Variovorax sp. PBL-E5: one gene and its partner. The main gene of each other region encodes a partner of the protein of the gene in region 2 in a complex. Links are inferred from orthologs where the notes say so. Each region holds a gene or a part of one and is shown on either strand. Other genes may lie near its edges. The genes, in order: ybiB and cgtA.

Region 1 (3,263 bases), 2.2 Mb from region 2 along the record:
CCAGGCCGATGTAGGGCGTGTTGTCCGCGAAGTCGCTGACCGGCACCTTGTGGCCGCCGAGCAGCGCCGACAGTGCCACCAGCAGGAAGGCGAAGGACGACAGCCAGCGCGAACGGTCGAAGACGATGTTGACCAGCGAGAGGCCGCCCGAGATCACCATCGCGCCCAGCAGCAGATAGCGCATCACGTCGACGTTGTAGCTGCGCCGCAGCTCGGGTGTGGTCAGGTACTGCGGGAAGTGGAAGGCCAGCACGCCCAGAAAGCACAGGATGCCCAGCGCGAGCGCGATGGTGCCTGTGACCAGGCCGCGCCCGCGCTGCAGTTCGCCGTGGCTTTCGGTGAATTCATTGAGTTTGTCGAGCTCCAGCATCCCGTCCTCCGCCCGTGGTTCGAGTGCGCGGAATTCTAGGCGCCCGCGGACTCGTCGGGGCCGTTTCCAGGAACGCCGCGGAACCGGCTTCGCCGGGCCGCAGGTGTTGCCCCCTGCAAGGGGGTGGGCGGCCACACGAAGTGGGCAAGCCTGGGGGTGTGCTTTTTATGTGCCGAAACGCGTGACAGGTACACCGGCCGCTGCCAGACCGCGCAGCACGTCGCCGACCACGATCACGGCCGGACTCGCCAGCCCGGCCGCGGCGATGTCCTCGCGCAGCCGGTCGAGCGTGGTCGCGATGTGCCGCTGCTGCGGCAGGCTCGCGTGCTGGATCACCGCCACCGGCGTCTCGCCCGGCAGGCCGTGCAGCAGTTCGTCCTGGATGTGGGCCGCGCCCGAGACGCCCATGTAGATCACCAGCGTGAGCCGCGCATCGCGCGCCGTCGCGGCCAGCTGGCGCCAGTCGGTCGGATGCTCGGCGGCGGCGTGGCCGGTCTTGGCATGGCCGGTGACGAACACCACGCCCTGCGCATGGTCGCGGTGCGTGAGCGGCACGCCCAGCGAGGTGATGGCGGCCAGCCCGGCCGTGATGCCGTTGACGACCTGCACTTCGATGCCGGCCTCGCGCAGATGCTCGACCTCCTCGCCGCCGCGGCCGAAGATGAATGGGTCGCCGCCCTTGAGGCGCACGACCGTCTCGCCCTCCTGCACCGCGGTGATCATGAGCCGCTCGATGAAGGCCTGCGGCGTGCTCTTGCAGCCGCCGCGCTTGCCCACGTGGACGATGCGCGCGCCGGGGCGCGCATAGGCCAGGACGCCGTCGCCGACGAGGTCGTCGACCAGCAGCACCGTCGCCGCCTGGATGGCCTTGACAGCCTTGACCGTGAGCAATTCCGGGTCGCCGGGTCCGGCGCCGACGAGCGTGCAACTGCCGTGATGGGGAAGTGGATTCATGAAGGCTCCGCTTGTTGTGCGCGCTGCGCCAGTTGCACGATCTGCGCCACCTGCTGCGCGATCGCCTGCGGCACGGCCGCTTCGCCGGCCAGCACGCGGCGTGTGTAGCCGGCCGTGGTCCGGATGTCGATGTCAATCGGAAGGCCGGGCACCTCGGCCAGCGTGCCGGGTTGTTGCGCCTGCAGCGCGATGCGCCGTCCGCGCACGAAACCATCGACCTGCGCGGTACGGCGCGGGTCGGCCACGCTCTCGCCTTCGAGACCGCGCGAGAGCAGGGCGTTCATGCCCAGCAGCTCGAAGGTCGCGGCCATCGATTGCGCGTACTCGGGGTGCGTGTAGCTGCCGATCACCACGCAAGGGCCCTGGCTCGGCTGCATCAGCTTGACCACGCTGTGGCCCGGGTTGCGCAGGCCGACCACGCGGCGCACGTCGAGCAGGCGCTTGAGGCCCGGGCTGAGCAGCTCGGTCGGCGCGAACACGGCCTCGCCGTCGGCAATGGCGCGAATGGCGGTCAACGGCGGCAGGTCGAGCGCGGCCAGCACGCCGGAGGCCAGCACGCGGGTCGATTCGGTGGCCGCGCCGTGCACCAGCACCGGCAGGCCTTCGCGCGCCAGCAGCAGCGCCAGCAGCGGCGTGAGCACCGGCAGCCTGCGCGCGCCGTTGTAGCTGGGCAGCACGATCAGCGGCTGGCCCGTGGCGGGAAAGAGGGCGAGCCGCGCATGCGTCGCGTCCAGGAAGCCGGCCAGCTCCTCGGGCGTCTCGCCCTTGATGCGCATCGCCAGGCAGAAGGCGCCGATCTCGAGATCGGTCACCGTGCCGTCGAGCACCTGGCCGAACAGGTCGGCCGCCTGCGCGCGGTCGAGCGGCCTGGCGCCGCGTGCGCCGCGGCCGATTTCCTTGATGTACTGGCTGATTCCCATGGGTTCGCGAATTGTCCTGCATGGCTTATGCCGCAAAGAGGGGCGCCTTATGCCCCTGCGCGCGGCAAGGGCTGTCGGCAGGGAGCGCCTGGCGCGTGTCCTCATGACACTGGCGCGAGTGCCGACGCGGCCCCCGCGCGCACCATGCGCTTGAGTTCGGGCAGGCAGGAGCCGCAGTTGGTGCCGCACTTCAGCGCACCCTGCAGCGCGGCGAGGCGTTCGTCGGCCGAGCCCGCGACGGCCGCGAGCTTGCCGGCGATCGCGGTCTGCGTGACGCCGAAGCAACCGCAGACGATCTTGCCGCGGGTTGCCACGCCGGCGGGCGCTGCGGCGCCGGGCCGCAGCAATTGGCGGCCGTAGGCCTGCGCGGGCAGGCGGTCCTGCAGCAGCGTCTTGATCCAGGCTTCGGCACTGGTGTCGCCGCCGAGCAGGAAGCCGTCGAGCCGCGCCTCCGCACCCTCGCGCACCAAACGCACCGTGCGCCGCTGCCCGCGCCGGGCATCGACATAGCGCAGCGCGTCGGGACCGCCGAGCGCGAGCAGGCGCTCGATCTGCGTCATGACCGCGTCGGGCGGTACCTCGTACGCCGCCGCCCGAAAGAGGATGCCCGCACGCTCCGGCTCGCCGCCCGCCAGCGAGCCGCCGGCGCCGAAGGGCACGCAGCTGGCGAAGGGAAAGGAGGGCATCAGCGCACGCAGCGCGGCGGCGACGTGAAGCGACGCCTCCTGCGGCAGCCAGGCCGCGGCGAGCAGCGACCAGGGCAGTTCGGCCTTGAGAACCTTCACGGCCGCGTGCTTGAGCTCGGGCTGTTTCGAATCGGGGCAGAAGCGCGAGGTGGTGAGCGCGTTCACGCCGGCGAGGCGCTCGCCGGTGCTGGAGCAGCCGCTCAGGTATTCGCCGCCCCAGTGCATCGCGATGAAGGCCTGGCTCAGGCCGAGCTCGGTGCTGGCCGCGACGGGCAGCACGATCGAGCCGCGGCGCGAGGTCACGTGCACCAGATCGCCTTCGGCCAGCTGACG
Region 2 (3,124 bases):
GCGCAGATTATAGAGAGCCGCAGGCAGGGCTCCGGGCCTCGCGCCATGCCGGGTGGCAGCGAATCCCGGCCATGTTAGAATCGAAGGCTCTGCGGAATTCGCCGCGGAGCCATCTTATTCCAAGAGGTCAACATGTACGCGGTCATAAAAACCGGGGGCAAGCAGTATCGCGTTGCTTCCGGCGAGAAAATTAAAGTAGAACAGATTGCTGCGGACGTAGGCCAGGAAATCGTGATCGATCAAGTGCTCGCAGTCGGCGACGGCAGCGAAATCAAGGTCGGCACGCCCCTGGTGTCCGGCGCCTCCGTGACGGCCACCGTGCTGTCGCATGGCAAGCACGACAAGGTTCGCATCTTCAAGATGCGCCGTCGCAAGCACTATCAGAAACGTCAAGGCCATCGCCAGCAGTTCACCGAACTGCAAATCGGTGCGATCGCCGGCTAAGGAGCGAACACCATGGCACAGAAAAAAGGCGGCGGCTCGACGCGAAACGGGCGCGATTCCAAGCCCAAGATGCTCGGCGTGAAGGCATTCGGCGGCGAACTGATCAGCGCCGGCTCCATCATCGTGCGCCAGCGCGGCACCCAGTTCCATCCTGGCGTCAATGTCGGCGTGGGCAAGGATCACACCTTGTTCGCCCTGGTCGAGGGCCATGTGTCCTTCGGCACCAAGGGCGCGCTCAACAAGCATACGGTCAACGTGACCCCGGCGTAAGCCAGTCACTTCGACCCGCTCGAAGCCCCGCTTTGCCGGGGCTTTTTCATTTGTAAACTGGACATCTCATGAAGTTCGTCGACGAAGCTTTCATCGACGTCGCCGCCGGCGATGGCGGAAACGGCTGCGTGTCGTTCCGGCATGAGAAGTACAAGGAATTCGGCGGCCCGAACGGTGGCGACGGCGGCCGCGGAGGCCATGTGTTCGCCGTGGCCGACCCGAATCTCAACACCCTGGTCGATTTCCGCTTTTCGCGCCGCCACGACGCCAAGCGGGGACAGCATGGCATGGGCTCGGACATGTTCGGCGCAGCCGGGGATGACGTCACGCTCAAGATGCCGGTGGGTACCATCATCTCCGATGCCGAAACCGGCGAGGTGCTGTACGAGCTCCTGACGCCCGGCGAGGTCATCACCATTGCCAAGGGCGGGGACGGCGGCTTCGGCAACATGCGCTTCAAGAGCGCCATCAACCGCGCGCCGCGCCAGAAGACCCCCGGCTGGCCTGGCGAGAAGAAGAACCTCAAGCTCGAGCTGAAGGTGCTGGCCGATGTGGGATTGCTGGGCATGCCCAATGCCGGCAAGTCCACCCTCATCAGCGCGATCTCCAACGCGCGCCCGCGCATTGCCGACTATCCCTTCACCACGCTGCATCCCAACCTCGGCGTCGTTCGCGTCGGGCCGGAGCAGAGCTTCGTCGTCGCGGATCTTCCCGGCCTGATCGAGGGTGCCTCCGAAGGTGCCGGACTCGGCCACCTGTTCCTGCGCCATCTTCAACGCACCCGATTGCTGCTGCACGTGATCGATCTCGCGCCCTTCGACGAGGGTGTCGATCCGGTCGTTCAGGCCAGGGCGATCGTCGGCGAGCTGAAGAAGTACGACAAGGCCTTGTACGAAAAGCCGCGTTGGCTGGTGTTGAACAAGCTCGACATGGTGCCCGTCGACGAGCGCGCCGCGCGCGTGAAGGATTTCGTCAGGCGGCTGCGCTTCAAGGGGCCGGTGTTCGAGATCTCCGCGCTCACGCGCGAGGGCTGCGAGCCCCTGGTGCAGGCGATCTACCAGCACGTCAAGGCACAGCAGGTGGCCGAACAGCCGCCTACCGACATCGATCCCCGCTTTGGCTGAAATGACCTCCAGCTTCATCTCGGGTTCCGTCGTACTTCGCGATGCGCGCCGCATCGTGGTCAAGGTCGGCTCCAGCCTCGTCACGAACGAAGGCCGAGGCCTGGACGAGATCGCCATCGGCGAATGGTGCCGCCAGCTCGCCACGTTGGTGCGCGACGGCCGAGAGGTGGTGATGGTGTCCAGCGGCGCCATCGCCGAAGGCATGAAGCGGCTCGGCTGGCGCGCGCGTCCGCGCGAGATCAACGAGCTGCAGGCCGCTGCCGCCGTGGGACAGATGGGCCTGGCGCAGATCTACGAGAGCAAATTGCGCGAGAACGGCATGGGCAGCGCGCAGGTGCTGCTGACGCATGCCGACCTGGCCGATCGGGAGCGCTACCTGAATGCGCGCTCGACCCTCGTGACCTTGCTCGCGCTCGGCGTGGTGCCCGTCATCAACGAGAACGACACGGTGGTCAACGACGAGATCAAGTTCGGTGACAACGACACGCTCGGCGCGCTGGTGGCCAATCTGGTGGAAGCCGATGCGCTGGTGATCCTCACCGACCAGAAGGGCCTCTTCACGGCAGATCCGCGCAAGGATCCGGATGCCCGCTTCGTGCACGAGGCCGCCGCCGGCGATCCCGCGCTCGAGGCCATGGCGGGCGGCGCGGGCAGCAGCATCGGCCGCGGCGGCATGATCACCAAGATCCTGGCGGCCAAGCGCGCCGCCGGTTCGGGCGCTTCCACGGTCATCGCCTGGGGTCGCGAACCGGATGCGCTGCTGCGCCTGACGCGCGGCGAACCGATCGGAACGCTGCTGCTGGCGCAGACCGCCAAGCACCAGGCCCGCAAGCGCTGGATGGCCGATCACCTGCAGCTGCGCGGTGCGGTGATGGTCGATCCCGGCGCTGCGGCCAAGGTGCGCGGCGAGGGCAAGAGCCTGCTGCCGATCGGCATGACGAGCGTCGAGGGCGAGTTCTCGCGCGGCGACGTGATCGCCGTGCGCGACGAACACGGCATCGAGCTTGCGCGCGGGCTCGCCAACTACTCGAGCGCCGAAGCGCGGATGCTGTGCCGCAAGCCCTCAGCCGAGTTCGAGCGCCTTCTGGGCTATGCGGCCGAGCCGGAGATGGTGCACCGCGACAACATGGTGTTGATGCCGGGAACCCGCTGACCGCTCACTGCACCTCGCGGATCGGGTTCTTCATCTGGTCGACCATCTCGCTCACCGAGGCGCGTGGCGCGTGGTCGCGGCAAACACCCTGCGCGGCGAGCGCCTGGGTGTAGCGCGAGTTCTGGTCGCTGAA

What was found.
Region 1: the proteins of cgtA (region 2) and ybiB are in contact, whole or in part, in a crystal structure (PDB 8BFT), measured with the Escherichia coli proteins. The link is inferred for Variovorax sp. PBL-E5 from one-to-one orthologs.

The regions. Positions count from the first base shown.
Region 1 is NZ_LR594671.1:3,376,169-3,379,431, reverse strand. Bases 283-3,231 are described here. They hold ybiB (DNA-binding protein YbiB), read right to left. Parts: upstream 2,245-3,231; coding sequence 1,321-2,244; downstream 283-1,320. Other genes in these bases: WDLP6_RS16375 (nitrate reductase), read right to left, coding at 2,346-3,231; cobA (uroporphyrinogen-III C-methyltransferase), read right to left, coding at 536-1,324; WDLP6_RS16390 (sterol desaturase family protein), read right to left, coding at 283-370. Also shown: more of WDLP6_RS16390, read right to left, coding at 1-282; more of WDLP6_RS16375, read right to left, coding at 3,232-3,263.
Region 2 is NZ_LR594671.1:1,211,380-1,214,503, forward strand. What follows is about bases 1-2,810. They hold cgtA (Obg family GTPase CgtA), read left to right. Parts: upstream 1-782; coding sequence 783-1,838; downstream 1,839-2,810. Other genes in these bases: rplU (50S ribosomal protein L21), read left to right, coding at 133-444; rpmA (50S ribosomal protein L27), read left to right, coding at 457-714; proB (glutamate 5-kinase), read left to right, coding at 1,840-2,810. In the rest of the region: more of proB, read left to right, coding at 2,811-2,991; WDLP6_RS05885 (CNP1-like family protein), read right to left, coding at 2,996-3,124. UniProt on the Escherichia coli protein: An essential GTPase which binds GTP, GDP and possibly (p)ppGpp with moderate affinity, with high nucleotide exchange rates and a fairly low GTP hydrolysis rate.